Regions from separate parts of the Shewanella sp. ULN5 genome, predicted to be linked through region 2. Evidence: riboswitches for the same ligand, from Rfam matches in the RefSeq annotation. Region 2 holds a riboswitch; the other holds the start of a gene.
What was found. A riboswitch is a leader RNA that binds a small molecule or an ion and turns the genes downstream of it on or off. The one in region 2 is predicted to bind thiamine pyrophosphate.
Positions count from the first base shown of each region.

Region 1: another riboswitch for thiamine pyrophosphate. It lies ahead of ORI98_RS16745 (TonB-dependent receptor); the one in region 2 lies ahead of thiC (phosphomethylpyrimidine synthase ThiC).

Region 1 covers NZ_JAPJEE010000023.1:22,052-26,630, reverse strand. The annotation lists gene hinT (purine nucleoside phosphoramidase) at 157-510, shown strand; gene ORI98_RS16760 (PaaI family thioesterase) at 510-1,022, shown strand; gene ORI98_RS16755 (PaaI family thioesterase) at 1,015-1,491, shown strand; gene ORI98_RS16750 (YcfL family protein) at 1,514-1,909, shown strand; TPP riboswitch at 2,013-2,140, shown strand; gene ORI98_RS16745 (TonB-dependent receptor) at 2,199-4,400, shown strand; gene ORI98_RS16740 (hypothetical protein) at 4,483-4,579, shown strand, end outside.
Region 2 covers NZ_JAPJEE010000002.1:172,966-177,544, forward strand. The annotation lists gene ORI98_RS02825 (bifunctional hydroxymethylpyrimidine kinase/phosphomethylpyrimidine kinase) at 1-1,061, opposite strand, end outside; gene thiC (phosphomethylpyrimidine synthase ThiC) at 1,061-3,037, opposite strand; TPP riboswitch at 3,228-3,327, opposite strand; gene kdnA (8-amino-3,8-dideoxy-alpha-D-manno-octulosonate transaminase KdnA) at 3,826-4,579, shown strand, end outside.

The DNA.
Region 1 (4,579 bases), on a different contig from region 2:
AACCCACTTAATTAAAAACCACTAATAGCGGTTATCTTTATTAAAAAATACGATAAACTTAATCCCATCGGTATCTTGGTAAATACGCTATGGTACGTAAAGTATGTTTTTCAGATTGTGCTATCTAGACGCAGTCATCGCAAAAAGGACAAGCAAATGGCCGAAGAAACCATTTTTAGTAAAATTATTCGTCGTGAAATTCCTGCAGACATTCTTTATCAAGATGAGTTAGTCACTGCATTTCGTGATATTTCACCACAAGCACCGACGCACATTTTGATTATTCCGAATCATTTAATTGCGACAGCTAATGATGTGAAAGCATCAGATGAATTAGCCTTGGGCCGCATGATGACGGTAGCGGCAAAGTTGGCCGAAGAAGCTGGTATTGCACAAGACGGTTATCGATTAATCATGAATTGTAATAAACATGGTGGTCAAGAGGTTTACCATATTCATTTGCATCTATTGGGTGGTAAGCCGCTTGGCCCTATGTTGAGCCGTGGCTAATGAAAATTAATTCTGATTTTTTTCCATTAACGGAAGTTGCTACCCGATTTGTTAATCAGTTAGCACAATGCCGCCGATTAGGCTTATCAGTTCAGGAGGCGAGTGAGCATCATGTATTGATAAAACTGCCTTATAGTCAAGATATTATCGGCTATCCTGATACTGGGGTGATACATGGCGGCGTGATCACCACTTTAATTGATACCACTTGCGGCACTGCCGTGGTGTGCGCCATCTTAAAAAAATATCAATCATTAGAAATCTCTCCCACCCTCGATTTACGGGTGGATTACATGAAGCCTGCTGAGCCACATAAAGCGGTGTACGCTTTTGCAGAATGTTATCGCTTATCATCAAGTGTGGCGTTCACCCGTGCGATTGCTTATCAAGACAGTATTGATGAGCCGATTGCCCATGCTGTGGGAACATTTATGCGGATTAGCCCTGAAATGGTTGGCGAGGATTTTCGTCAAGCCTTAATGGGATATTTGCCAGAGGTGAAAAATGACTGATATGAATAAGCCTTCTGAACAAATCGATTGTCCATCTCTAGATGTGCAGGATGTGGTTAAAAGAGCCATTGAACTAAATGATTACAGCTACTTGCTTGCACAGGTTCCTTACTCGCAATTTATTGGTATGTCGGTAGCGCGTTTTGGCGATGAAATGGTGTTTAAGTTACCCGCGAAGGATGACAATATTGGTAATCCGGTGTTACCGGCTATTCACGGCGGCGTGATAGCAGGATTTATGGAGATGTCTGCCATTGTGCAATTAATGGTATTCATGCAAGCCAAAAAAGTGCCTAAGATAGTCGACTTTTCAATCGATTATTTACGTGCGGGTTTACATCAGGATACCTTTGCTGAGTGCAAAATCACTCGACAGGGTAGACGTGTTGCAAATGTCAATATCAACTGTTGGCAAAATAACCGCAAGCAGTTAATTGCCACCGCTAGGGCCCATTTTTTGATTGATTGAGTCAACATATAAAGGAATAAAAATGAAACAGATTACCTATTTGATCATATTGTCCATCAGCTTATTACTTGCCGCTTGTGCTAATCATACCTCAGGTATTTCGGCTAACTCGCAGGGCGAGATTCGGGTAGATAACAACTCGTTTAGTCGTGAAGTGTCAGTTTCAAATATTACTTCACGTCAGTCTGCAGATTTAATTCAAGCCGCGGCGCAAATTAGTAGCTTAGTGGCGACTGATTTACGTTTGCAATACAAGTTTACTTGGTTTGATGCCAGTGGCTTTACCATAGAAGATGAAGCGACAAGTTGGAAATCATTAAAATTGCATGGTAAGCAACAAATACAAGTCAATGCCGTTGCACCGAATGCAACAGCAAGTCGATTTGAAGTTTATGTACGTAAAGCATTTTCTAATTAGAAATTGATTCACTTGCCAATAAAGCCTGATCATCAGGCTTTATTTTTTAGTGATAAAAAAGTATTAGTTTTGTCTGTTACCTTGTTAAATTTAAGATATAATCCCTGACGCCAAGGGGTGTTTTCTGAACGTCAATCATTGACAGTATTAAGAAAACTGAGATATCGCAAGATGAACCCTTAGAACCTGATCCGGCTAATACCGGCGTAGGAATGGGCCACTTCGATGTCATGGATGTGCACTTCTTTATCGCTACCTGCCGGATCTCAAAATACATATTTGAGGTCCTATGCTCCCTGTAAAAACAAAATCTTTGCTTAAAACACCACTCGCATTGGCAGTTATGTCTGCCCTTTATGCTGGTAATCTTATGGCCGCAACTGAGTCTGTTGAACGTGTGGCCCCTGAATCCGAAAAAATGGAAGTGATTGTCGTTAACGCTGATTTTAGCCATGTTAGCTTAGATAAAATGCCTTCAAGCGTGACGGTTATTGATGCACAACAATTAGCCGATGAGGGGGCGCAACATTTTGAAGATGTTTTAAATTCTATTGCCAACTTTAACTGGTCAGGGGGCAGTTCTCGTCCTAAATACTTCCAAATTCGTGGTGTTGGTGAGCAAGAGCAATACCAAGGTGCACCTAATTCTTCAGTCGGGTTTATTGTTGATGATATCGATTTATCCGGCCTTGGCATGGTGTCGAGTATGTATGACATGCAACAGGTTGAAGTATTACGTGGCCCACAAGGAACGCAATATGGCGCTAATGCACTTGCGGGCTTGATATACCTTAAAAGTAATGACCCGACAGATACATTTGAGAACGGTGTTAAAGTCAGTTTAGGTGATGATGACTTACAGACGTTTTCAGGGTTTAGTTCAGGACCTGTGACAGATTCAGGCAAGCTTTTATATCGTGTGTCGGTAGAAAAACATGATCAAAATGGTTTCAAAAATAACACTTATTTAGACCGTGATGATACCAACAAGCGAGATGAATTGAGTGCGCGAGCTAAATTACGTTGGTATGCGACGGATGATTTACAAGCAGATTTAACCTTCTTATACGCCGACTTTGATAATGGTTATGATGCTTGGACATTGGATAACAATGGCACAAATACTTTAACCGATAAACCGGGTGTTGATAATCAGAAAACCACAGGTGTTGGACTCAAACTTTCTTATACAGGCGCTAAATATTTTGAGCTAACGTCTTTAACCTCATTTGCAAATACGGATCATCAGCATGCTTATGATGGTGATTGGGCTAACCCTGATTATTGGGCTAGCAAGCAATGCACAGCTTATGATAGTGATTGGAATGAATCTGGCACAGAGCCATGTGTTTATGACTATATTTGGGATAAAACCGGTAAACGTAAAACAATATCACAGGAATTTCGTTTATCTTCAAATCAAGCCAGCCGTATTTTTAATGATTCCACTGATTGGTTAGTTGGCGTTTATGCCATGAATTTAAAAGAAGATAACGACTTATATTCTGAATATAACACTTGGCCAGATGAAGTATTGCAATCTGATTACGAAGCGACAAATTATGCAGTTTTTGCTCAGCTAGACAGTCACTTAGGTGATGATTATCTATTATCGACCGGCCTTCGTTTTGAACGCCGCGACAGTGAATACTCTGATACAAATCAAGATCACTTCAAGCCTTCTGAAGATATGTGGGGCGGCCATATTGCTTTGTCTAAAGCGTTAAATGATTCACACAACACTTATGCAAAAGTTGCCCGTGGTTATAAAGCGGGTGGTTTTAATATGACCTTGCCAGCGGAATTGGCCGATAAAAAAGAATTCGATACCGAAATCTTGTATAACTACGAAATCGGTCTTAAGTCGGTGTGGCTTGATGGTGTGTTAGACAGTAATTTTGCGTTGTTCTTTATGGATAGAGAAGACCAACAAGTGGCAGCATCATTACAAGATCCTGAAAACCCTCAGCGATTTATTCTCTTTACCGAAAATGCTGGCAGCTCAAGTAACTATGGCGCTGAGCTTGATCTTAATTGGTATGCCACTGAGAATTTGCAAGTTTATGGCAGCGTAGGCTGGTTAGAAGCCGAATATGGTGATTACAGTTATCAAGACAAGTCTGGCAATACCATAGATTTATCTGGTCGTGAGTTAGCTCATTCGCCGAGCCTCACTTACAGCGCTGGCATCACTTATCTCGCTGACTCAGGTTGGTTTGCTAATATCAATACCAGTGGTAAGAGCGAGTTTTACTACTCAGATAGTAATGAATCAAAATCGGATCCCTACAATATTGTTAATGCCCGTTTAGGTTATGAAACACAAACCTGGTCGGCTTATCTTTGGGGCCGCAATCTATTTGATGAAAACTATGGCGTTCGCGGCTTCTATTTTGGTAATGAGCCAGATTTAGATTGGGCTGACAAACAGTACATTCGATATGGTGACCCACGTCAGGTTGGCGTGACGTTCGACTATAAGTTTATGTAATTTAATTTATGGCTTGCCGAACTAGGGCAACCGCAGAGCGGCACCTATTTAGGGTGTCGCCAATTATTTTTAAGGTGTAATGATGAAATTAACCGCAGAAATTAGCATGTATCCATTCAATGAAAACTATTTGGATCCAATCAAGTGGTTCATCGGTCGAGTTGATAGCTATAGCAATA
Region 2 (4,579 bases):
ATTAACGGTACAATATGCGGCATTAATTCAAGCGATGTTGGCCAACCCGTTCTGGCTAAATAGCCTGGACCGCTAGCGACTTTAATGCTTTGTATTAGCCCGCTTGTAACATAGGCTTTTGCTAGCACTACCGCATCATGTAACACAAAGTCTTGTGCTAAAAAACAAGCCATAGCGCTAGATAAGGTGCAGCCACTGCCATGATTGTTAGCCGTGTCGACTCGCTGACTGCTGAGCACAAAAACACTGTCGTTATGTTCAGCGCTGCCCCCCTCAACGTGCTGACAAACATACACATCCATCGCCCTATCAGCTTGCCATGCTGCATCGCCGCCCTTTGCAACAACATGACAACCCAAATAACGACTGACTTGCTGCGCCATAAGCACCATTTTTGCCAAAGTTAACGCCTCATTGGATGAGGTAGTGTTTGGCGTTATCGAGGTAAACACATCTTTGACGTTTATCTGTGGGTCAGCTTGATGGTTCACTTCAGCATGATTGCCTGCTTGGCTGGAAGCTTGATTGCGTGCATCACTTTTAAAAGCGCGCGCCAGAGCAATCAGCTCTGACTGATTTGGAGTGATCACACTGACGACACCACGTAATGGTGAAAAATCAACTACATGCTGATTTAACAAATTGCCACTACTGGCCACCATCACAGGATCTAAAATAATCGGCACGTATCGATTAGCCTTCACAATAGAAGCTGATAACCATTGTGCCAATTGGTTTACTTGCTGCTGATTAGCAATTAAACCAATTTTGATTGCATCTGGTGGCATATCTGACAACAGGCTATCCAGTTGCGCAAATAACATTGCCTCAGATACCGCCTCGACCAAATTAACATTGACCGAATTTTGCGCCGTCAGCGTAGTGATCACCGTACATGCATGGCAATTTAAATCTTGAATAGTGGCTAAATCAGCCTGAATACCAGCACCGCCGCCACTATCAGATCCCGCTATCGACCAGACGATTTTATTCACTGATTTTTGCTGGCGACTGGGCGTTTCAGCCGCAGATAACGGCAACAACATATCCGTGGCAGACATTATTCCACAACCTCAACCAGCGTTTTAGGATGATAAAGCGATGAGCCTGTTGCTTTAAACTCAACTGATTTTTGCGCCATCTGCTGAGCAATTTCATCAACTTTACTGCCGCTTGTTTGGTAAGACTGATAATCAGCAGGTGAAATCACCTCTACTTTTTGCTCGGCTTGTTTTTCAAGCTTCGCGGCATATTCACGTACATCCTGAGTAATTTTCATCGAGCAAAATTTAGGCCCACACATAGAGCAAAAATGCGCAACCTTAGCCGACTCTTGCGGTAATGACTCATCGTGAAAGGCTCTGGCGGTTTCAGGATCAAGTCCAAGGTTGTATTGGTCTTCCCAACGGAATTCAAATCGCGCTTTTGATAATGCGTTGTCTCTTACCTGCGCTCCCGGATGCCCTTTAGCCACATCGGCGGCATGGGCGGCGATTTTGTAGGCAATGAGTCCTTGTTTTACATCTTCTTTATTGGGTAAGCCTAAATGCTCTTTGGGGGTGACATAACACAGCATCGCTACGCCATACCAGGCCATCATGGCGGCGCCAATACCAGAAGTAAAATGGTCATAACCCGGTGCGATATCTGTGGTTTGTGGGCCTAAGGTATAAAATGGCGCTTCATCACAATGGGCTAATTGTTTTTCCATATTCACTTTAATAAGCTGCATAGGCACATGCCCAGGACCTTCTATGATGGTTTGTACATCATATTCCCAGGCAATTTTCACCAGTTCACCTAAGGTTTCAAGTTCTGCAAATTGTGCCTCATCATTGGCATCAGCAATCGAGCCTGGACGCATACCATCGCCCAAAGACAATGACACATCATACGCAGCACACAGCTCGCAAATTTCGCGAAAGTGCTCATATAAAAAACTTTCTTTATGGTGACTTAAACACCACTTTGCCATTATTGAACCACCACGGGACACAATGCCAGTTAAGCGTTTTGCCGTCATCGGCACATAACGTAATAACACTCCAGCATGAATGGTAAAGTAATCAACGCCCTGCTCGGCTTGTTCAATTAAGGTATCTCTAAAGACTTCCCAGGTGAGATCTTCAGCCACGCCATTCACTTTCTCTAGTGCTTGATAAATCGGTACTGTGCCAATAGGCACGGGGGAATTGCGAATGATCCATTCACGGGTTTCATGAATATAGCGCCCAGTCGATAAATCCATCACGGTATCAGCGCCCCAACGAGTAGACCAAACCAGCTTTTCCACTTCTTCTTCGATTGAAGATGTTACTGCTGAATTACCAATATTGGCGTTCACTTTAACTAAAAAATTACGCCCGATAATCATAGGTTCTGATTCAGGATGATTGATGTTAAGCGGGATGATTGCTCGGCCTCTTGCCACTTCGCTGCGCACGAACTCTGGGGTGATTAATGCGCCAATTTCTGCGCCAAACGCCTCGCCTTGTGCTTTTTGGGTTAACACTGTGTCGGCAATGTCTTGTCTTGCCATGTTTTCACGAATGGCAATGTATTCCATTTCTGGGGTAATAATACCCTGACGAGCATAATGCATTTGGGTTACCCGCTTACCGACTTTGGCACGGCGTGGTGGAACCAATGCATCAAAACGTAAATGGTCTAAACCATCATCGGCTAATCTTTGCTGGGTAAAATGCGAGCTTGCACTATCGAGCTGCTCGGTATCATGACGTTCTTCAATCCAGCTTTGTCTTAACTTTGCTAGCCCTTCACGAACATTAATGTTTGCCTGAGGATCAGAATAGGCGCCAGCACAGTCATACACTTTAATCGGAGGATTAGCTTCCATAATTGGATTGTGCTCATCGCCACCAATTAAGGTATCGGTTTGCAGTATTTGACGCATTCCCACCCGAAGATCAGCACGACTGCCAGAGAGGTAAATTTTCTCAGAGTTAGGATGTTGTAACGGTTTTAAGGTATCGATAAAAGCTTGTGCGCTAGCACGGGTTTGGCGACGATTTGACATGAGCAACCTCGAATTAAATGAGAGAAAGTTGCTTGTCTGGAGGAAAATGTGTTGAGAGCCAGCAATATGAATAACAGGTTGAAAAGCACTGTGAGACTCAAGTTACTGTCAATAATCGAAAGGAGGAAACACGGGTAAAACGAAGTGAGTATGGTAAAACCACTTCAGTTTTACGCATGAATAATCGCTAAAGATTATTATGCTTGTTACCTACGCAGGTTTTAGCCTGATCAGGTTCAACGGATCCCGAATTAACGGTCTCAGCCTTAATGGCACTCCGACAAGATGGCAGCAGTATAATCAGAATTATTCATTAAAAACAAGTCATACCAATCAGATTAAATATTTATCCCCTTATAATCCATGCGCTTTTTTAGCGTCTGTTGTTGTATTCAGATTCACCTCTTATATACCCTCTGTTAAAAATATTACTGTTATCCAGCAATCATCACTCAATATTTGAGGCAATAACTTACTTTAAATTTCACCTCGACACTGAAGCAGCTATTTGCTGTGACTCGCCGCTATTAGTGTAAGCAAGTTAAGGCTTTTGGGCCTCATCAGCTAACTTGCAGTTCGGCTTAAATACATGCCTTATCACACCCAAATCATCGTTAAATAAAGATGGTGATATGTTACTGTGAGGCGCGGGTTAGACTAATTAATCTACAGCACTAAAGAAAAATGAATTATTTTTCAATAACTGTCGCAGTCTCCCCATTAACCTAGTTATAATTAGCGGGTTTATGTAAACGCAAAGATGCGTAGAATTTTAGGAGATAATTTCCATGCCAGGTTTTGAATTATTCGGTCCAGAAGAAAAGCAGGAAGTCGCTGATGTAATGGAAAACGGTTTTACCTTCCGTTACAACTTTGACCACATGCGCAATGATCGCTGGAAAACTCGCGACATGGAGCAGTTACTCTGTGAAAAGATGAATGTTAAACATGCTCATCTTTTATCAAGTGGCACAGCCGCTCTTCAAACCGCTATGGCTGCTGCGGGTATTGGCGCTGGTGATGAAGTTATCGTGCCACCATTTACCTTTGTTGCTTCAGTTGAAGCAGTCTTCATGGCAGGCGCTGTCCCTATTTTTGCTGAAATTGATGAAACCTTATGTTTATCACCAGAAGGCATTGAAGCCGTTATTACTCCTCGTACTAAAGCCATCAACTTGGTCCATATGTGTGGCTCTATGGCAAAAATGGACGAGATTAAAGCCGTTTGTAAAAAACATAACTTAGTCATTTTAGAAGATGCTTGCCAAGCCATTGGTGGCAGTTATAAAGGTCAAGCATTAGGTACTATCGGTGATGTAGGTTGTTACTCATTTGACTCAGTAAAAACCATCACTTGTGGTGAAGGTGGTGCAGTAGTCACTAACAACACTGAAATCTACAACCATAGCCACATGTTCTCAGATCATGGCCATGACCATGTTGGTAACGATCGTGGTGCTGAAGGCCACCCTATTATGGGCTTGAACTTCCGTATTTCTGAAATGAATGCTGCTATGGGTTTAGCTCAGTTACGCAAGTTAG